Regions from separate parts of the Ancylobacter sp. 3268 genome, predicted to be linked through region 1. Evidence: riboswitches for the same ligand, from Rfam matches in the RefSeq annotation. Region 1 holds a riboswitch; each other region holds the start of a gene.

The links. Region 1 has a riboswitch for thiamine pyrophosphate ahead of thiC (phosphomethylpyrimidine synthase ThiC). Riboswitches for the same ligand answer to the same signal wherever they lie in the genome.
Region 2: it holds a riboswitch for thiamine pyrophosphate, as region 1 does, so the genes downstream of both, J2X65_RS10575 (ABC transporter substrate-binding protein) here and thiC (phosphomethylpyrimidine synthase ThiC) in region 1, are expected to answer to the same signal.
Region 3: it holds a riboswitch for thiamine pyrophosphate, as region 1 does, so the genes downstream of both, thiD (bifunctional hydroxymethylpyrimidine kinase/phosphomethylpyrimidine kinase) here and thiC (phosphomethylpyrimidine synthase ThiC) in region 1, are expected to answer to the same signal.

Annotation. Positions count from the first base shown of each region.
Region 1 covers NZ_JAVDUX010000015.1:19,460-26,637, reverse strand. Annotated here, with positions in the region: gene J2X65_RS19915 (molybdopterin cofactor-binding domain-containing protein) at 1-359, opposite strand, end outside; gene J2X65_RS19910 (2Fe-2S iron-sulfur cluster-binding protein) at 406-879, opposite strand; gene thiC (phosphomethylpyrimidine synthase ThiC) at 1,273-3,093, opposite strand; TPP riboswitch at 3,192-3,323, opposite strand; gene J2X65_RS19900 (AraC family transcriptional regulator) at 3,708-4,634, shown strand; gene J2X65_RS19895 (molybdopterin cofactor-binding domain-containing protein) at 4,818-7,034, opposite strand; gene J2X65_RS19890 (2Fe-2S iron-sulfur cluster-binding protein) at 7,038-7,178, opposite strand, start outside.
Region 2 covers NZ_JAVDUX010000006.1:101,812-108,989, forward strand. Annotated here, with positions in the region: gene J2X65_RS10565 (sensor domain-containing diguanylate cyclase) at 1-740, shown strand, start outside; gene J2X65_RS10570 (winged helix-turn-helix domain-containing protein) at 737-1,927, shown strand; TPP riboswitch at 1,991-2,109, shown strand; gene J2X65_RS10575 (ABC transporter substrate-binding protein) at 2,195-3,136, shown strand; gene clcA (H(+)/Cl(-) exchange transporter ClcA) at 3,304-4,668, shown strand; gene J2X65_RS10585 (ABC transporter ATP-binding protein/permease) at 4,681-6,432, opposite strand; gene J2X65_RS10590 (hypothetical protein) at 6,666-6,896, opposite strand; gene phnE (phosphonate ABC transporter, permease protein PhnE) at 7,154-7,178, opposite strand, start outside.
Region 3 covers NZ_JAVDUX010000013.1:107,525-114,702, reverse strand. Annotated here, with positions in the region: gene dgcA (N-acetyl-D-Glu racemase DgcA) at 1-933, shown strand, start outside; gene J2X65_RS18560 (MFS transporter) at 950-2,083, opposite strand; gene thiD (bifunctional hydroxymethylpyrimidine kinase/phosphomethylpyrimidine kinase) at 2,184-3,029, opposite strand; TPP riboswitch at 3,085-3,210, opposite strand; gene J2X65_RS18550 (Lrp/AsnC ligand binding domain-containing protein) at 3,335-3,571, shown strand; gene J2X65_RS18545 (DMT family transporter) at 3,669-4,601, opposite strand; gene J2X65_RS18540 (cytochrome b/b6 domain-containing protein) at 4,655-5,404, opposite strand; gene J2X65_RS18535 (cytochrome c) at 5,406-5,846, opposite strand; gene J2X65_RS18530 (universal stress protein) at 6,103-6,915, shown strand; gene J2X65_RS18525 (fumarylacetoacetate hydrolase family protein) at 6,986-7,178, opposite strand, start outside.

The DNA of each region.
Region 1 (7,178 bases):
GTGGAGCCGCCGGTAACCTGGAAGCCGATCGCCGGGTTGCCGTAGAGCTTGTCTTCCGGCGGCGCGTGTTCCAGCCGCACCTGCGACAGGTCGATCTGCAACTCCTCGGCGATCAGCATCGGCAGCGAGGTGTAGGTGCCCTGACCCATCTCGACCTGCGGCATGACGAGGGTGACGGCGCCGTCCGTGCCGATGCGGATGAAGGCGTCCGGGGCGAACGGGCCGTCGGCCGCCAAGGCCTCGCCGCCAAATTTCGGCAGGCCGACCGAGAGGAGGAGGCCGCCGCCGGCGGCAAGGCCGGCGACGAGAAGGCTGCGGCGCGTCAGGCCGGTGCCCGGTACCCGGGTCGAATCCGGCATTTCGGCTGATGTGCCGGCGGGAGCGAGAGCATTCAGCATGGCCGCCTCACTTGGTTTCGCCGGCAAGCGACGCCGCGGCGACCTTCACCGCCTCGCGGATGCGGGCATAGGTGCCGCAGCGGCAGATGTTGCCGGACATGGCGCTGTCGATGTCGTCGTCGGTCGGCGACCTGGTGTCGGCGATCAGCGCGGCCGCCGACATGATCTGGCCGGACTGGCAGTAGCCGCACTGGACCACGTCGAGGTCGAGCCAGGCCTGCTGGACATGGCGTCCCGCCGGGACGGTGCCGATCGCCTCGATGGTGGTGATGGCGGACTCGCCGACACTGTCCACGGTGGTGACGCAGGAACGCACCGGCGCACCATCCAGATGCACGGTGCAGGCGCCGCACAGGGCGGCGCCACAGCCGAATTTCGTGCCGGTCATGCCGAGCACATCGCGTATTACCCAGAGCAGAGGCGTGTCGTCGTCGACATCGACCTCATGGCTCGTGCCGTTGATCTTCAGGACAAATGACATTGACGCCTCGCATCATCCAGTCGTCCCGCACGGATGCTCGCGATACCGCCAACAAAACAAACCGTCGACTTGGCCGAACGCTGGCTCCGCGGGAGCTACACAAATTCAGCATATACGACGCGATAAGGCCCCCGATCACAAATTAGCGTAAGTCTAAACTGACGCAACCAAAGGATGGTCGGCGCAAACCGAGATATGGCTTGATCGGCGGGGCTCGACCCGCCCGCACGCCGTGGACGGCGCATGTACCCGGGACCGCCGGTGCGGCAACCCGCCGGGCCGGGCCGGGGCGGACGTGCGGAATTCCCGGCGGACTCCGGCCCCTGAACCAGTCGGCCACGCCATATGGCCGACTGGACCGCAACGGGCGGCACGAGCCGCGGCTGCAATACATCAACGGGTTGGAAGATAGAGCTGCCCGCCCTCGCGATATTTCTCCGCCATCGCTGCCATGCCCTCCCTCTGCGCTTCCGCCCGAATGTCGTGGGAGATGCGCATCGAGCAGAATTTCGGCCCGCACATCGAGCAGAAATGCGCCACCTTGTGCGCCTCCTTCGGCAATGTCTCGTCGTGGAAGGCGCGCGCGGTCTCCGGGTCGAGCGACAGGTTGAACTGATCCTCCCAGCGGAACTCGAAACGCGCACGCGAGAGCGCGTCGTCACGGATCCGCGCGGCCGGATGCCCCTTGGCGAGATCGGCCGCGTGCGCGGCGATCTTGTAGGTGATCACCCCGGTCTTCACGTCGTCGCGGTCCGGCAGGCCGAGATGCTCTTTCGGCGTGACGTAGCAGAGCATGGCGGTGCCGAACCAGCCGATCATCGCCGCGCCGATGCCGGAGGTGATGTGGTCGTAGCCCGGCGCGATGTCGGTGGTCAGTGGCCCGAGCGTGTAAAACGGCGCCTCGCCGCAGACCGCCAGTTGTTTTTCCATGTTGGCCTTGATCTTGTGCATCGGCACATGGCCGGGGCCCTCGATCATCACCTGGCAGTCGTTGGCCCAGGCGACCTGGGTCAGCTCGCCCAAAGTCTCCAGCTCGGCGAACTGCGCCGCGTCATTGGCATCGGCGATCGAGCCGGGCCGCAGCCCGTCGCCCAGCGAGAACGACACGTCATAGGCGCGGCAGATCTCGCAGATCTCCTCGAAGTGCTCATAGAGGAAGCTCTCGCGGTGATGGGCGAGGCACCACTTCGCCATGATCGAGCCGCCGCGGGAGACGATGCCGGTCACGCGGCCGACGGTGAGCGGGATATAGGGCAGCCGCACCCCGGCATGGATGGTGAAATAGTCCACGCCCTGCTCGGCCTGCTCGATCAGCGTGTCGCGGAACACCTCCCAGGTGAGATCCTCGGCGATGCCGCCGACCTTCTCCAGCGCCTGGTAGAGCGGCACGGTGCCGATGGGCACTGGCGCATTGCGCAGGATCCAGTCGCGGATGTTGTGGATGTTGCGGCCCGTCGAAAGGTCCATCACCGTGTCGGCGCCCCAGCGGATCGCCCACACCATCTTCTCCACCTCCTCCGCCATAGACGAGGTGACGGCGGAATTGCCGATATTGGCGTTGATCTTGACCAGGAAGTTGCGTCCGATCGCCATCGGTTCGCTCTCGGGGTGGTTGACGTTGGCAGGAATGATCGCGCGCCCGCGCGCCACCTCGTCACGGACGAATTCGGGTGTGACGAAATCCGGCACCGCCGCGCCGAAGCTCTCGCCGTCGCGCTCGCATGCCGCACGCACTGCGTCACGGCCGAGATTTTCGCGGATGGCGACGAACTCCATTTCCGGGGTCACGATGCCGGCGCGGGCATAGGCGAGCTGCGTCACCGCCCGCCCGCCGGTTGCCTTCAGCGGCCGGTGCCGCACCGGAAAGGGCGGGGTGAGACGTTCGTCGCTGACGAACCCGTTATCCTCCGGCCGGACCGCCCGCCCCTCATAGGCGGCGACGTCGCCGCGCGCCTCGATCCAGCCGGCGCGCAGGCGCGGCAGCCCCCCGTCGATGGCGATCCGCGCGGCGGGATCGGTATAGGGACCGGAGGCGTCGTAGACCGTCACCGGCGGCTCGCCGGCGCTGGGATGCAGGGCGATCTCGCGCATCGGCACCCGCAGGGACGGATGCAGCGTGCCCGGCTTGAACACCTTCGTCGAGGCCGGCAGCGGGCCGGTGGTGACGAGAGGCGACGCGATGGTCAAGGTCTTGGTGTTGTTGAAGATCGTCATGGGTCGAGGCTCCTCGCAGCGTGCATGGAGACCCAGATCTGACGGGAATGATGATGGAGGACCCCCTTCGTTGAGAAAGGGAAACCGGCCGCGCTCGCCGCGACGCATCCGCACCGTCCCTACGCCAGTATGAACTGGATCAGGTTCAACGGGTCACTGCGCCGCAACAGCCGCGAGGGCCGCACCCAGCAGTATCTCAGCCCCTTGTCGGGACCCCCCTGGTGAATGTCCGGGAGGGTGCCCCCTTCGTTTCCGCCTGTCAATCGAGCGCGAGAGGCGGTCGGCGGCGCCTGTCACCGAGACGATGGCGCTCGCCTTCGGCATGCCGATGGTCTTTGCCGGCCGGCGGAATGACGAGCGGACCGCCTGCGGCAGGATCACCGTCGACAAGGTTGGCACCGGCTGGAGGCCGGGGACGCGCGCGGCTTCGCGCTGCCGCCGGCCTACCGGCACCTTGGTGCGGCGGCGGTCGGCGGCATGGGGCGGGCGACTGTCCTCGAGACCTCGACCGAGCCGGGCGCCGGTCACAAAAGCTTGCGTCGCCGTTCTCCATCTTGCCGGCAAGGCGAACGGCGACCAACGTGCTGCACGCCTTCCTCTACGTCCGGACCGCCATGGACCCGCTCTCCGACCTCCTTTCCCTGCTCGAGCCCCATGCCTATGTCTCTTCCGGCTTCGCGGCCGGCGGCGACTGGGGCGTGGAGTTCGGCGACCAGAGCACGCTCATCAAGTGCTACGCCGTCGTGTCCGGGGGCTGCTGGCTCGCCGTCGATGGGGTGAGCGAGCCGGTGCGTCTGGAGGCGGGCGAGTGCTTCGTGTTGCCGAGGGGGCGGCCGTTCCGAATGGGCAGCGACCTCGGCCTTCCCGCCATTCCCTCCGGCCAGATCTTCCCGCCCGCCCGGCACGGTGGGGTGGTGACGCTCAATGGCGGCGACGGGTTCGCGCTCGTCGGCAGCCGCTTTGGCGTCCGCGGCAACCATGCCGACATGCTTTTGGGACTGCTGCCGCCGATCGTCCATATCGCCGGGCAGGCGGGACAGGCGGCGTTGCGTTGGGCGGTCGAGGAGATGATGAAGGAACTGCGCGAGCGGCAAGCCGGCAACGAGCTCATCCTCCAGCATCTCGCCCAGATGATGCTGGTGCAGGCGCTGCGGATACATCTGGAAGCCGGTGCCGGCGTCGGTTGGCTGTTCGCGCTGGCCGACAGGCAGCTGGGTGCGGCGATCCGCGCGATCCATGCCGCGCCCGCTCATGGCTGGACCTTGAAGGAACTTGCCGACCGGGCCGGCATGTCGCGATCGACCTTCGCGCTTCGCTTCCGCGAGAGCGTGGGCGAGCCGCCCATGCAGTATGTGGCGCGCTGGCGGATGCTGCTGGCCAGCCACCGGCTGGAGAACGGCAGCGACCCGGTCGGGGTGATCGCGCTGGCGGTGGGTTATGAATCGGAAAGCGCGTTCAGTACCGCCTTCAAGCGGTTCATGGGGTGCTCGCCCCGTCATTACGGGCGGACGGCACCGGCCGGCGCCCGGCTGGCGGAGTAGTTCCGTCCGGCGGGTGCACGGCCGAGCGCGACCAGCGTGGGAACATCCTCTGTTCGCCTTCCGCGATCGTCGCGAGGATGGCCGCCGCGGCAGTTCGGCGCTCTTCGCGCCGTGAAACAGCCCCGCCGGCCGGCCCGCCCCCGAATGAACGAGGCTGCGCTCGCCGGCGCCGCCGCGAAGAGCTCAGCCGGCGAGCGCAGCCTTCACCCGGTCGGGAAGGAACGGGTAGTGACGCAGCCGCACGCCGCCGGTGAGCCGGGCCACGGCGTTGGCGATGGCCGGCCCGATCGGCGGGAGGCCGACCTCGCCGATGCCCGCCGGCTTGTTCTCCGGGGTGGGCGTCACCGTGACATGGATGCGCGGCATCTCCGACATGCGCAGGACGCGGTAGGTATCGAAGTTGGCTTCCTGGACTTCGCCGGCCACGATGTTGATCTGCTCGTAAAGCGCGTGGCTGGCGCCGAAGACGATCGCGCCGGCGATCTGTGCCTCGATGTTGCGCGGCTGGATGGCGACGCCGGGATCGACCACGCACCACACCTCGTGCAGCCGGATTTCGCCGCTCTCCCTGTTCAGGGACACTTCGACCACCTCGGCGCAATGGGCGCCGAAGGCATCGGTATAGGCGAGGCCCAGTGCTCGCCCCTCGCGCGGTCGCGGCCACTCGGCCAGCGCGGCCACCGTCTCGATCACCTTCTGCGCCCGGGGCTGGCCGCTCAGCAGTTGCAGCCGGAACGCCACCGGATCGACGCCGCTGGCGGCCGCCACTTCGTCGAGGGTGCATTCGACGCCGAAATTGTTCTGGCCGTAGCCGACGCCGCGCCAGAAGCCGACATCGCGCCCATTGTCCTGGCGGATGAACTCCACCAGATGGGCGGGAACGCGGTAGTTGAAGATCGTGCCGTCGGTGACAACGGTATCGAGCCCGCCCTCGCTCTCGAACATCTGCGGCAAGGTGCGGGCGAAGATGGAATCGGCCACCACGCGATGACGCCAGCCGACCACGGCGCCGGACGCGTCGAGGCCCACCTCGACATGTTGAGCGGCGAGGGGACGATACTTGCCGTGCCGGACATCGTCCTCGCGGCTCCAGACCATCTTGACCGGGCGCCCCTCGACCTCCCTGGCGAGCAGCACCGCGTCGGTGATGAAATCGTCCTCGGCACGCCGGCCGAACCCGCCGCCGAGGAGCGTGGTATGCACCGTCACCTTCTCCGGTGTGGTGCCGGCGGCGATGGCTGCGAAGCGCTGCGTCGCCGTCGGTCCTTGCGTCGGCGCCCACAGTTCGACCGTATCGCCGGACACGCGCGCCGTGGCGTTCATCGGCTCCATGGTGGCATGATGGACATGGTCGGTGAGATAGTCCGCGACGATCACGCGGGCGGCACCGGCAATGGCGGCAGGCGCATCGCCTTCCGCGCGCGCCGTCACGCCGGTTCGGGAAAGGTCACGGCCGATGTCGTGGTAGATCGCGGCAAGGGCGGCACTGTCATAGCGGCGGACCCGCGACGTGGTGCTCCAGGTGACGACGAGCGCTTCCTTCGCCCGGCGCACCGCATCGGTGCTCTCGCCGATGATGCCGACGCCATAGGGCAGGGCCACGATCCGGGAGACACCCTTCACCGTCCGCGCCGCGCTGTCGTCGATCCGCTCCGGCCGCTCGCCCGGCACGGGCGGGCGCAGCACGGCGCCGTGAAGCAGGTCGGGCAGGTCGACGTCGATACCGAACCGCGCCGAGCCGTCGACCTTGGAGGGCACGTCGACCCGGTCCACCTCGTGGCGGCCAATATAACGCCATGCCGCGGCCGGCTTGAGGTCGGCCTCGCTCGCCCGCGGCAGCGGATCGGGCAGCATTCCCGACGCCGCGATCTGTCCATAGGAGAGAGAGCGCCCGCTGCCGGCATGCACAACCCGGCCGGGTTCCGTCGCAAGTTCGCCCACGGTCACGCCGAGCTGCGTGGCGGCCGCGGCCAGAAGAACCTTGCGGGTCTGGGCGCCGGCGAGGCGCAGCAACTGGTAATAGCCGCGCACCGTCTCGCTGCCGCCGGTCAGCTGGATGCCGTAAAAGCCGGGATTGCCGTAGGTTTTGGCATCGGAGGGCGCCTGGACGATCCGCACCTTCTCCCAGTCGGCGTCCATGTCCTCGGCGATGAGCAGGGGCAGGGCGGTCTTCACGCCCTGGCCCATCTCGACGGCGGGAGAGATGAGGTTGACCGTGCCATCGGCTTCGATCGTCACCCAGACATTGGGCGTGAGACCACCGGCGGCGCCGGAAGCAGCCGCGGCTCGCGCGACAGAGGCCACGCCGCCGAAGGCGACGGCGACGCCGGCTCCGCCCAGCGTGAGGAGAAAACTGCGCCGGGACAACGCGGTGGTACGGGGCTGAAGATGTGCCGACACGGTTCAGCCCTCCTGCACGGCGCGCTCGATGGCGCCGAGGATGCGGTCATAGGTGCCGCAGCGGCACAGATTGCCGTCCATATGCGCCACGATGTCCTCGCGGCTGGGGCGCGGGTTGCTCGCCAGCAGTCCGGCCGCCTGCAT
Region 2 (7,178 bases), on a different contig from region 1:
CAATGTATCTCGACACCGTCAGGAGGCTCGACGATCCGCAAAGGCTGCGCCGCCTGCACGAGTTGGAGACGGTCGGGTTGTACCAGCTGGAGGAAGTGGACCTGCGGCACTCGTCCGGCCGCATCATTCCCACGCTCATCTCGACCCAGTGCCGCACCATCAATGGCCAGCAGCTCGACATCGAGATCATCATCGACAACACCGAACGCAAGGCGTTCGAGCGCGGCATATTGGAGGCGGCCTATACCGACGTGGTGACCGGATTGCCGAACCGCGCCGCCTTCGACCACCGATTGCGCAACCTCCTGGCGCAGTGGCAGGTCGATCAGGGCGTGGCGCTCGCTTATATCGACCTGAACGGCTTCAAGTCGGTCAACGACCGTCACGGCCATCTCGTCGGCGATCGCGTGCTCCGGCATGTGGCGGAGCGTCTGGGCCGCTATGTGGATCCGCAGCGCTTCGCGGCGCGGATCGGCGGCGACGAGTTCGTGCTGCTCTCCACCTTCCCGCGCGATCATGCTCCGACCGCCGACGACCTGCATGTCTTCGCCGAAACCATCTGCACCGCGATGCCCATCGACGATCATCAACTCGCCATCGGCGCCGCCATCGGGGTGGCCATGTGCAAGACGGCCATCGATGCCGATACGCTGCTCCGGCACGCCGACACGCTGATGTACGCCGCCAAGGCGACCGGCCAGGCGATCGCGGTGGATTCCGGCTGGATTGACGGCGCATGAGCCTGCATCTCACCAATCAGGACGCCCGGCGCATCTTCCTGGCGAAGCAGGGCCTGTCTCGCCCGCCCGGCCGCGCGCTCAGCAAGCCCGGACTGCTGGAGCTGATCCACGAGCTCGGCTTCGTGCAGGTGGACAGCATCGCCACGGTGGAGCGCGCGCATCATCACATCCTGTTCGCCCGCGCCCAGACCTATCGGCGCGAGCACCTCACCGCCCTCGCCGAGCGCGACGGCGACCTGTTCGAGCACTGGACGCACGACGCCGCCATCATCCCCTCGGCGTTCTACGGTTATTGGAAGCACCGCTTCGCCCACGCGCGGGAAAACCTCGCCCAGCGCTGGCGCTCGTGGCACGAGAACGGCTTCGAGCAATCGGTCGACCATGTGCTGGAGCGCATCACCACCGAGGGTCCGCTGATGGCCCGGCATTTCGAGGCGGAGGAGCGCATCCCCGGCGGCTGGTGGAACTGGCATCCGGCCAAGACGGCGCTGGAATATCTCTGGCGCACCGGCCGTCTCGCCATTGCCGGCCGCGACGGCTTCCAGAAAATCTACGACCTTGCCGAACGCGTCATTCCCGCCCGCCATTACGGCAGCGAAGTCACGCGCGAGGAATTCGTCGACTGGGCCTGCGCCTCGGCGCTGGAGCGGCTCGGCTTCGCCACCCATGGCGAGATCGCCGCCTTCTGGGACCTGGTGTCGCCGGAGGAGGCGCGCGCCTGGGTACTCGCCAATCGCGAGAAACTGGAGGAAGTGCGGCTCGTCACCGCCGATGGCGGCCGCCCCCGCGCCTCCTTCGCCTTTGCCGGCAGCGGCCCGGCCTTCGACGCGCTGCCGGAGCCGCCGGCGCGGCTCAGGGTGCTCAGCCCCTTCGACCCGCTGCTGCGCGATCGCAACCGCGCCGAGCGGCTGTTCGGCTTCTCCTACCGCATCGAGGTGTTCGTCCCGGCGGAGAAGCGGGTCTACGGCTATTATGTCTTCCCGCTGATGGAGGGCGACCGGATGATCGGCCGCATCGACATGAAGGCCGAGCGCAAGGCCGGCACGCTCGACGTCAGGCGCCTGTGGCTGGAGCCGGGCGTGCGAGCCTCGGCCGGCCGGCTGGAGCGGCTCGACGCCGAACTCGCCCGCATGGCCCGCTTCGCCGGGGTCGAGGGCGTGCGCTATCTCGACGGCTGGCGAGGGTGAGCGGTCGCGGCCGAAGCCGGCTGGCGCAGCGATTGCCGTGGCATACCAGCTCTGCTAGGCTCCGACCTGTCCGAGGGGTGTCCCGCCGGCCTTCAGGGGTCGAAGGGGCTGAGATGGCATCCGCCAGACCCTTTGAACCTGATCCGGGTCATGCCGGCGAAGGGACGGAACGACGGCGAGGCAAGTCATCCGCGTGATGTTCGTTCCTGCGCCGGATTTCCCCCGAAAGCTCATGTGCCGGATCTCCGCAAACGGGAGGAGATCCAAATGTTCGTCAAAACCATCGCCGCCGCCGGCATCGCCCTGGTGCTTTCGCTTGCCCCCGCCGCCGCGGCCGACAAGCTCACCGTGCTACTCGACTGGTACGTGAACCCCGACCACGCGCCGCTGGTCATCGCCAAGGAAAAAGGCCTTTTCGCCGCCCACGGCCTCGACGTCGAACTCGTCGCGCCGGCCGATCCTTCCGCGCCGCCGCGCCTCGTCGCGGCGGGCCAGGCCGAGGTGGCGGTCAGCTACCAGCCGAACCTCTATCTCGCGGTGAAGGAGGGCCTGCCGCTCATCCGCTTCGGCACGCTGGTCTCGACGCCGCTGACCGCGCTGGTGGTGCTGAAGGATGGGCCGATCAAGTCGCTTGCCGATCTCAAGGGCAAGACGGTCGGCTTTTCGGTAGCGGGGCTGGAGGACGCGCTGCTCGGCACCATGCTCGCAGATGCCGGGTTGAAGCCGAGCGACGTTACCATGGTGAACGTCAATTTCGCCCTCTCCCCCGCTCTGGTCTCCGGCAAGGTCGATGCGGTGATCGGCGCCTACCGCAATTTTGAGCTCACCCAGATCCGCCTCGAGGGCAAGGAGGGCACCGCCTTCTTCCCCGAGGAGCACGGCGTGCCGGTGTTCGATGAGCTGATCTACATCACCCGCAGGGATCTCGTTGCCGATCCGCGCCTCAAACGCTTCCTCGCCGCCGTGGAGGATGCCACCATCTATGTGCTCAACCACCCGGACGAAGCCTGGGGCGTCTTCGTGAAGGCGAACCCCAAGCTCGACGACGAGCTCAACCGCACCGCCTGGACCGATACGCTGCGCCGCTTTGCCCATGCGCCGGCGGCGCTCGACGCCGGCCGCTATGCCCGCTTCGGCGAATTCATGAAGCAGCACGGGCTGATCCATACCGTCGAGCCGGTCGCCACCTACGCCCCCGCGCTGCCCTGAGCCGACACGCCGCGCGCTTCGACGGCGCGCGCCATCCGCCGCCGCGGGAGTGTTGCCGTCTGGCCTCACGTGCCGAACCGGCAAATCGGCGGACGTCGCCCTTCCAGCCCGCCCTAGGCGATGCTACCCGTCCGATGGGATGTGAGGCGATCGCAGGGGGGAACGGCATGGGCAATGGCGGCTATCACATGGTGGCGGTCCTCGTCGGCTTGGCAGTCGGCGTTGCCGGCGTCGCCTTCCATCTCGGCGTCGAGGGCCTCACGGCCGCCTGGCCGGCGCTGCTGCGCGACACGCTCGGGCTGGCGGGCACGGCGCTTTACACCGCCGCCGCGCTCGTCGCCGCCGCCATGGCGGTCGCCTCGCTGTTCCTGGTGCGCCGCTTCGCGCCGGAGGCCGGCGGCTCCGGCGTGCCGGAGATCGAAGGCGCGATGGAAGGCCTGCGCGAGGTGCGCTGGAAGCGCGTGCTGCCGGTGAAGTTCGCCGCCGGCCTGCTGTCGCTGTCCTCCGGCATGGTGCTCGGCCGCGAGGGGCCGACCATCCATATCGGCGCCTCCATCGCCAAGGCCGCCGCCGATGTGACGAGAATGTCGTCCGAGGACATGCGGGGCCTGCTCGCCGCCGGCGGCGCCGCCGGCCTCGCCGCCGCCTTCAACGCACCACTGGCCGCCGTGCTGTTCGTCATCGAGGAGACGCGGCGGCAGTTCCCCTACAGCGCCCGGACCTATGTCGGCGTCATCCTGGCCTCGCTCGCCAGCGCCGTCGTCACCGAGAGCCTGACCGGCAACACACCCTATATGCGACTTCCCGCCTCGGCGATGCCGCTCACCGCGCTGCCGGCGTTCGTGCTGCTGGGCGCCGTGCTCGGCGCGGTCGGCGTCGGCTTCAACCGCACGCTGGTCTGGTCGCTGGATCATGTCCGCCGGCTCGGGCTGGCGACGTCGTTCTATCTGTTCCCGCTCGCCATCGGCCTCGTGGTCGGCCCGCTGATCTTCCTGCTGCCGGAGGCGACGCAGGGCGGCGAGGTGCTGGCCGTGCAGCTGGCGACGGAAAACCGTCCGCTGGCGGTGCTGGCGGTGATCGTGCTCATCCGCTTCGTCATGACCATGGCGAGCTACTCCACCGGCGTCGCCGGCGGCATCTTCGCGCCGATCCTGGCGCTCGCCACCACCATCGGCCTCACCTTCGGCACGGCGCTGGAGCTGGTGCTCCCGCTGCCGGAGAACACCCACCTCGCACTCGCCATCGCCGCCATGGGCGGGCTGTTCGCCGCCACTATCGGCGCGCCGCTGGTCGGCATGGTGCTGGTGATGGAACTCACCGGCGCCTATGCTCTCCTGGTGCCGGTGATGCTGGCCACCATCGTCTCCAACATGGTGGCGCAGGCGCTGGGCGGCCGGCCGATCTACGAGACCCTGCTGGAGCGCACGCTGGCCATCGAGGCCGAGGGCCAGCCAGCCCCGCGCCGCCGCTTTCGCCTGCGCCGGCCGCGGAGCGATCTTTCCGGCATGGCCGCTTCCAAAACTAAGGAGTGAAGCGGCCGCGCCTCAGCCCGCGACGGCCGTCAGCTCCGCCCCGCCATCGAGCCGTGCCGGCTCGCCCGCCGCACGGGTGATCTCGATGTGCCGGCCGTGCAGCGGCTTGAGCGTCGAGCGGTGGCCGATGGAGAGGATCGCCGTCTCCGGCAGACGCTCGCGCAGGGTGCGGTAGAGGGCCGCCTCGCCCGGCTCGTCCACCGCCGAGGTCACCTCGTCGAGCAGCAGCACATCGGGCCGGATCAGCAGCGCCCGCGCCAGCGAGAGCCGCTGCTGCTCGCCGCCGGAGAGGATCGCCGGCCACAATTCGCGCTCGTCGAGCCGCTCAGCGAGTTCGCCGAGGCCGACCGCCTCCAGCACCTCGCGCAGCGCGGCGTCGTCGTGCTCAGCCAACGCATCGGGATAGGCGAGCGCTCCGCGCAGGCTGCCCACCGGAATGTAGGGCCGCTGCGGCAGCACCAGCATCCGGGCATCGGGGGCGATCTCCACCGTGCCCGACCCATAGGGCCAGATGCCGGCGACGGCACGCAGCAGTGTCGACTTGCCCGAGCCGGACGGCCCGGTGAGCAGCACCGCCTCGCCGCGCCGGATCGCGACGCCGTCGACGGTGAGCACCGTGCGTCCCTGCGGCAGCCGCACCTCCATGCCGTCGATCGCCAGCATGGTCCCTCCGCTGGCCGCTCCCCGGCGATAGGCGCTGGAGGCGGCATCGGCACGGGCCCTGGCGATGTTGTTCTCGAAGCCGATGAGACGGTCCACCACCGCCTTCCACTCGGCGAGCGTCGCATAGGCGTTGATGAAGAAGGAGAACGAGCCCTGCACCTGCGCGAAGGCGGAGGAGGTCTGCATGAGCTGGCCGAGCTGGATGCCGCCGGCGAAATAGGCCGGCGCCACCACGATGAAGGGGAAGACGTTCGACACCTGCCCATAGCCGGCGGTGAACCAGGTCAGCCGCTTCTGGGCGATCATGATGCCCCAGTAATTGTGGACGATGTGCGAGAAGCGGTCGAGCAGCCGCGCGCGCTCGACGCCCTCGCCGTCCATCAGCGCGATCTGCTCGCCGTTCTCGCGCACGCGCACCAGGTCGACGCGGTAGTCCGCCTCGAAACGCTGCTGGTCGTAGTTGAGCTTCACCAGCACCTTGCCGATGAGATGGGCGATGTAGGTGCCCACCGTCGCATAGGCGAACGCCGCCCAGACGAGATAGCCGGGAATGTTCACCTCGTGCCCGAACAGCGGAATGTGGAAGTCGCCCGAGAGTCCCCACAGGATCACCGCGAAGGAGGCGAGCGTCATCACCGCATTGAGGATGCCGATGAAGATGCCGAGCGTCTGGGCGATATAGGCGCGGATGTCCTCGGCGATGCGCTGGTCGGGGTTGTCGGCGGTGTCGCCCTTCAGCCGCAGCCGGTAGTGGGTCTGGTGGTCGAGCCAGGCGGAGAGGTATTTCTCCGTCATCCAGGTCCGCCAGCGTATCTCCAGCCACTGGCGCAGATAGATCTGGTAGACGGCGATGATGATCGCGCCGGCCGCATAGGCGCCGAACAGCCAGAACTGGTGCACGAACGCCGGATAGTCCTTTTCCTGGATGGCGTTGTAGAAGGCGTTGTTCCACTCGTTGAGCAGCACAGTCGCATAGACCCAGCCGACCTCCAGCGCCACCACGGCGGCAAGCAGGATACCGCCGCGCCACTTGTCTTCGCCGCGGAAATACGGGCTCGACAGCCGCCAGACGTCGGAGAGCAGGCTCAATATGGCACGCACGGGGAATTCTCCGGCCGAGGGAAGGGCGAATGCTGGACGCCGCCCCATGAGGGCCGCGCGCCGCAAGACTAGTGGAAGCAATCCCGGCGGGAGGATGGCGGGAAAATTAAAGTTTGGTCAGGCAAAGTGACGTAAGGTCATGAAGAAAGCTCGGCGAATACGCCAAGGGCGGCACCCTTGCGGGATACCGCCCCTGCACTGCGTTGCGTCGCTCGCGGCGGGAAGCAACCGGCTCACTGGGCCGGCTTGGCCGCCTTCGGCGCTGCGCTCGCCGCCGGCGCGGCCGGCTTGACAACCGCCGCTTTCGACTTGTTGACCATGTCTTTCCAGGGCTGCTTCGACTGATGCATGGTCTGCCACCATGCGGCACGCTCGTCCTTGCTGCGCCCGGCGGCGGACGCCGCGGTCACGCCGGAAAGGCCAAAGCTGGCAATAAGGGCAAGGGCGACGACTATCCTGCTCATGCGTCTTCTCCTAACTTGCGACATGTCGCGCGAGCGACACTGACGTGCATTCGGAGAATGATTTATGTCGCTTGCGATCAGATCGTAAGGGAAGTTCACGCATCCCTGATCGTGCAGAATCGCAAGGAACCAACCGACGACCTGTCATGAAGCCAGCGGCGCAAAAGGACCCGAAACGCGGCGCGAGGCGAAACGGATCCGCGACCATGCCGGCGCTCGGCCGGGCCGGGGATGCGTGACGGCTTTGCCCGTGGCCCTCAGATGAAGCGCTTGCGGATGTTC
Region 3 (7,178 bases), on a different contig from region 1:
CGCTTCACCATCGCCCGCGGCTCCAAGACCGAGGCGGCGGTCGTCGTGGCCGAGATACGGGATGGTGCCCATGTCGGGCGCGGCGAATGCGTGCCCTATCCGCGTTATGGCGAGAGCGTCGCGGCCACGGTCGCGACACTGGAAGCCCTCGCCGATGAGATCGCCGCCGGCCTGGATCGCCACGCCTTGCAGCGGCGGCTGCCGCCGGGCGCCGCCCGCAACGCCCTCGACTGTGCCCTGTGGGATCTCGAGGCCAAACGGAGCGGTCGGCGCGTCTTCGAGCTCGCCGGCCTGCCGGCGCCGCAGCGCGTCGTCACCGCCTACACGATCAGCCTCGATACGCCGGAAGCGATGGCCGAGGCCGCCCGCGCCGCCGCCCGCCCGCTGCTCAAGCTGAAGCTCGGCGCTCCCGGCGATGCCGAGCGGCTGGCCGCCATCCGTGCCGCGGCGCCGGCGAGCGAGTTGATCGTCGATGCCAATGAAGGCTGGCGCGCCGAGGAGCTGGCCCTGCATTTCGATGCCTGTGTCCGCGCCGGCGTCACCCTGATCGAGCAGCCGCTGCCCGCGGGTGCCGACGCGGCGCTGGCCGATCTCCCGCGCCCCGTGCCGGTCTGCGCCGATGAGAGCGCGCATGGCCGCGACAGTCTCGCCGGGCTGGTCGGCCGCTACGACGCCGTCAACGTCAAGCTCGACAAGACCGGCGGGCTCACCGAGGCGCTGGCCTTGGCGCGCGAGGCCCGCGCCGCCGGGCTCGACATCATGGTGGGCTGCATGGTGGCGACCTCGCTCGCCATGGCGCCGGCGCTGCTGCTCGCCGGCCTCGCCCGCATCGTCGATCTCGATGGCCCGCTGCTGCTGGCGCGCGACCGCGAGCCGGCGCTGCGCTATGAGGGCAGCCTCGTCTTTCCGCCGGCACCGGAGCTCTGGGGCTGAGCCGCCGGGCCGCACCTCATCCGTCGTCGCGGGACCGCAGGCGATGGGTGAGCAGTGCCAGCACCGCGCCGACCCCGCCCAGCCCGGCCGCGAGGAAGAAGGTTGCGGCACCGACGCGGCTCCATAGCGGTCCGGCCGCCAGCGTGGTCAGCGCCACGCCGATCGTCACCCCCCAGGTCGCCATCGCCTGCAGGCTCGCCCCGCGACCGGCGGGAGCATGGCGCGCCACCAGCTCCACCATGCCGAGATAGGTGCAGGCGAAAGTGCCGGCGTGCAGCGTCTGCAGCAGCGGCAGCAGCGCCGCCGGCGGATCGAGGCCCATCGCGGCGAAGCGGATCACCACGCAGCCCCCGCCCAGGGCGATCAGCAGCGCCGGCCCCAGCCGCGCGGTCAGCCGGGTGCCGAAATGGAACAGCAGCACCTCGGCCATCACCCCCACCGCCCACAGTGCGCCGATGGCGGCGCCGCTCAAGCCCTGGGCCTGCCAGTGCAGCGACGAGAAGGCGTAGAGCACGCCGTGCGAGCCCTGCACCAGCGCCGCCGCGCCGAGGCCGAGCACCAGCACGGGCGGGATGCGCCCGCCGGCAACCTCGCGCCTTGCGCCCGGGGTCGAAGCCTCCTCCAGCGGCAGCGCCAGCAGCGCGCAGGCGAGGCATCCCGCCACGATCAGCCAGAGGATGCCGTCGCCGGGAAACGCGCCAAGCACCGCTCCGCCCACGAGGCTGCCGCCGATGAAGCTGATCGAGCCCCAGAGCCGCGTGCGGCCATAATCGAGGCCGATCGCCCGGCGTCGCGCTACCGTATAGGCATCGAGCACCGGCAGCGTCGGCTGCCAGAACACCGAGGCGAGGCCGAGCGCCGCCAGCATGGTCCAGGGTCCCGGTGCCGCCAGCACCGCAAGGAAGCAGAGCGCCGAGGCGAGCGAGTACAGGATCACCGTCAGCCGCGGCCGTCCGGTACGGTCGGCGAGGAAGCCGCCGAGCGGCTGGGTACACAGCCGCGCCAGCAGCGGCACCGACAGCGCCACGGCGATGAAAGCGGCGTCATAGCCCCGACCGGCCAGCCAGACCGGGAAGAACGGCAGATAGATGCCGATGCCGAAGAACAGCCCGACATAGACGCTGGCGATGATGCGGCGCTGGACGATCACGACGGCACGGGCGCAGGAACCGACTCGCGCGGAATGCGCGGCAGGCGCTGCGATAGCACCACCCGCCACCGCTGCGAATGCCCGCCCGCCGCCAAGACCCTTAATGGCCGCCTTTGCCCCACCAGGCGTGGAAATGGTGCACCGGCCCATGGCCGTGCCCGATCTCCAGCTGGTCGGCAGCGCCGATGGCGCGGGTGAGATAGGCTTTGGCCGCTTCCACCGCCGGGCGGAGCGCCAGGCCCCGCGCCAGTCCGGCGGCGATGGCGGAGGAGAGCGTGCAGCCGGTGCCGTGGGTGTTGCGGGTGGCGAGCCGCGGCGCCGACAATTCCAGGAAACCGGCATCGTCGAGCAGCACGTCGACGCTGTCCGGTCCTTCGCCATGACCACCCTTGATCAGCACCGCGCGGGCGCCGAGCGCGCGCAGCTTCTCGGCCTGCCGGCGCGCATCGGCAAGTCCGGCCGCCGGGGCCTCGTCGAGCAGCGCCGCCGCTTCCGGCAGGTTGGGAGTGATCAGCAGCGCCCGCGGCAGTAATTGGCGGCGCAGGCTGTCAATGGCTTCCGGTACCAGCAGCCGGTCGCCGGAGGCCGCCACCATCACCGGGTCGAGCACCACGGTGCCGAGCCGGTGCCGGTCGAGCCCCTCCGCCACCGTCTCGATCACTTCGGGGCGCGAGAGCATGCCGATCTTCACCGCGTCGACCTTGAGGTCGGAAAACACCGCATCCAACTGCGCGGCGATGAAGCCGGGGGGCACGTCGTGAATGCCGGTTACGCCCAGCGTATTCTGTGCGGTCAGCGCGGTGATGACGCTGGCGCCGTAGACGCCGAGTGCCGAGAAGGTCTTGAGGTCGGCCTGGATTCCGGCGCCACCGCCGGAATCCGAGCCGGCTATGGTCACGGCGATGGCGGTGGGTACGGTGTCGGCGGTGGTCGTCTGCTCACTCATTCGGCGCCTCCTGGCCGCCGAAGGCCGGGCGCGTCCGTGCGGGGCGCGAATGCCCCGTTGCGCGCGACCCGTTTCCTCCGCCGGCATGACCCGGATCAGGTTCGTGGGTTGGCACCGGAATTCCTCCCGGCATCGCCTCTCAGCCCCGCAGCTCGCCTGCGGGACACCCCAACGCGATCGTCGCCAATGAGTTAAGCGATGCCGTCGCCCGGCGCAAGGCGGCGAACGCTTCCCCGCCGGGGGTTGCGCCGGCGGTGCCCTTCTGGTCCTGTGGCGGCACACGTTCAGGCTACCGGAATCCCGCCATGGTCCCCTTCTTCATGCAGATCAAATGCCATCTCGGCCGCTCCTACGAGGTGGCCAATGCCCTTGCCGATGCCGAGATCGCGTCGGAAATCTATTCCACGGCCGGGGATTTCGACCTTCTGGTGAAGTTCTACGTACCTTCGGAAACCGATATCGGCCATTTCGTGAACCAGAAGGTGCAGACCATTCCCGGCATCCAGGACACCCGCACCATCATCACCTTCAAGGCGTTCTGACCGTCGTCGACGGTCAAACGAAACCGGGCTGCCGGACCGCCGGGCGGCCCGCATGTGGCGTCAGGTTACCGGACCGCCGGGCGGCCCGCGAGTGAAGTCAAGTCGCCGGACCGCCGGGCGGTCCGGCTGCGGCATCCTCCTCCCGCCTCACCCCGAGCTGGCGCTCGCGCAGGATGACGAACAGCCCGGCGCCGATGACGATCAGGCCGCCGGCCACGACCAGCAGCGGCGGTATTTCGCCGAACAGCACGAAGCCGAGCAGCAGCGACCACAGCATCGCCGAATAGTTGAACGGCGCCACCACCGAGGCCGGCGCAAAGCGGTAGCTCTCGGTGAGCAGGATCTGGCCCACGCCGCCGAACAGGCCGATGGTGATCAGCAGTGCCGCGTCACCCCAGCCCGGCAGCACCCAGCCCCAGGCCGCGGTGGCGAGGCCGGCAACCGCCGCCAGCGACTGGAAATAGAACACGATCGCCGCCGTGCTCTCGGTGGCGGTCAGACGCCGCACCTGCACCATGGCGCCAGCGGTGCAGAAGGCGCCGACCAGCGCACAGGTGGCGCCGATGGCGCTTTCGCGTGTCTCGAACCCGCCGCCAATATGCGGCCACAGCATCACCACCACGCCGGCAAGGCCCACCGCCACTGCCGCCCAGCGATAGAACTGCACCCGCTCGCCCAGCGTCACCGCCGCCAGCGCCACGGTGATCAGCGGCGCGGTGAAACCGATGGCGGTGGCGTCGGCGAGCGGCAGAAAGGCAAGGGCGGTGAAGGACAGGCTCATGGCCAGAACGCCGATGATGCCGCGCAGCACATGCCCGAGCGGATGGGCGGTGCGCACCGCCGCGCCGATCTCGTTGCGCAGGGCCAGCAGCGCCATCAGCGGGAACAGCGCGAAGAAGGAACGCGCGAACACCACCTCGCCGGTCGGAATCCGTTCCGAGACGATGCGGACCATGGCAGCCATGATGGTGAAGACGAAGGTCGCGCCGATCTGCAGCGCGATCCCCTTGAGCGCGTTCATGCGCGCCATGGAGCATGAGTCCCGCCTTGCGACAAGATGATCTTCCGCAGGGCGGGAATGCGTCAGGGAAAAGGATTTCCACCCGCGAGCGCGATCCCGCCGAACACGATCGCCGCCGATGCCGCAAGGCAGGCCAGCGCCGCCGCGATCGACCCCGGCGTCGCCGCCGCGCGATCGGCATAGGCGCTCGCCGGCTTGTGCCCGGTGATCATCGCCTTGACGAGGTTGTCGCCGCCGAACAGCGAATAGGCGATGTTGGCCACCACATGCAGGCCGATCAGCCCCAGCAGGATCGGATAGATGCGTTGATGCAGCATGGAGCCGAGCGAGATCGCCTCGCCGCTCGCCGCCGCCACCATCGGCCCGTCCACCATGATGTCGTCGGTGGTGTAGAGCCCGGCGATCGCCTGCCCCCCCACCGCCGCGAGCAGGGCGATGGTCATCCAGCCGCCCAGCGGGTTGTGGCCGAGATAGGCCACCTTCCTGCCGGTCACCAGCCCCCGCACATAGGAAACCGCCGCGACGGGCCCGCGCAGGAAGCCGAGGAAGCGCGCCGTGCTGCCGCCGACGACGCCCCACAACAGCCGGAACACCAGCACGGTCAGAATGGCGAGGCCGTTCCACATGTGCCAGACCAGCCCGACATCGCCGTAATATTTACTGGCGAAGGCGAGCCCGACCAGCGCCGCCAGCGTCCATTTCGCCAGCCGCGTCGGCAAGTCCCAGGCCAGCACCGTCACCTGCCTGGCCTGCGCGCTCCGCGACCTGCCGGAGCGGGCCGCCTCCGCCGGATACATTTCGGTTTGAGACATCTCAGCTCTTGGCGCGGAACGTCTGGTGGCAGGTGCCGCAGGTGCGGACCACGTCGGGGAAGTTCGCCTTGAAGCTCGCCTCGTCGGTGATCGCCGCCCGGGCGGCGGCGGCGTCGGCGCCGAACTTGACGAACAGCGCATTGAACTCGGCATTCTGCGTCCACACCGCCGGCAGCGCCTCGGTGGTGCCGCCACCCGAGCCGGCGGGGAATAGCGAGGGCATCGTGGCCGCATGCTTGGCGTAGCTGTCCAGGGCCGCCTGCACCGCGGCGAGGTCGAAAGGCTGGCTTCCCTTCAGCATGGCGCCGACCGGACGCGTCGCCTGGCCCCACTCCTTCATCAGCTTCTCGCGCTCGGCAATCGGATCCTGGGCGAGGACGGACGTGGCGGCGACGGCGGAAATCACGGCGGCGACGGCAAAGGCCGCCTTACGGCTCATCATGAATGCGCTCCCTGCAACACCGGGCGAACTGGGTATCCCGGCGCGCGCCAGATTAGTGCGGCTCCAATCTGCTGCAACGCAATACAAGGTGCATCGCGCGCTCGTGATCGCCTTTTCCACCCGCGGCGACGGCGGCGTAGAGCGCGACGGCGACACAGGTTTTCGCCGATCGTGGTTTACCTAATATTTTCCGGCGCCGGCGTGACGTAGCGTCAAAACACTGCGTGGGAAACGCCGACCGAAAGAAAGTGGAACCATGTCCATCCGCACCGTCCTTCTCCATGCCGCTCCCGATAGCGGCTTCGACGACCGGCTCGCCTATGCCCTGGCCCTGGCAAAGCAGGCGGGCGCCCGGCTGCTTGCGCTCTACACCCTGTATCCGGCCGGTGTGCCGCGGGTCGGCCGCGCCTTGTCCATTTATGTGAACGAGCTGAAGCGCGAGGCGCGCGAGAAGGAAACAGCGATCCGGGCGCGCTTCGATGCCGCCGTCGCCGCCGCCGGCGTCGCCGCCGAGTGGAAAGTGGTGGATGGCGAGGTGACCGGCGAACTGCGCGGCGCCGCCGATTTCGCCGATATAACGGTGGTGAGCGAGACCGTCTCCGGCACCACCGATGACGAGCTCGCCGCCATCCTGCCGGAGCATCTGGCCCTCACCTCCACCGCGCCGGTGGTGGTCGTGCCGACCGGCAAGAAGCTTTCGGCCCGCATCGGCCGCGTGGTGGTGGCGTGGAAGCCCTCGCGCGAGGCCGGCCATGCCGTCCGCCTCGCCCTGCCGCTGCTCGCCGCCGCCGATCAGGTGCTGGTGCTGACCGTCGGCGAGAACGGCGCCGCGACGTCGCAGAGCGGCGCGCGCCTTGCCGATTTCCTCAAGACCCACGGCGTCAACGTCGAGCATAAGCATGTCGAGGGCGACGCCGCCAAAGTGATCGCCGCGGAGGCCGCCGCCTATCAGGCCGATCTGCTGGTGATGGGCGCCTATAGCCGGCCGCGCCTCACCGAGCTGGTGCTGGGCGGCGTCACCGCCTCGTTAATCGCCGATCCGCCGCTGCCGCTGCTCTGCGCCCATTGAAGGTCGACCGGCGCGCCACCGCCGGCCGCGCATGATCCGCCGGGCGGCCCCCGCCGCCCGGCCGGTTCTCTCATCCCTCGAAGGGCACCACCTTCTGGCGCTGCTCGCCCAGCCCCTCTATGCCGAGCGTCATCACGTCACCCGGCTTCAGGTAGAGCGGCGGCTTCATGCCGAGCCCGACGCCGGGCGGCGTGCCGGTGATGATGACGTCGCCGACATCGAGCACCATGAACTGGCTGATATAGGACACCAGGAAGTCGACG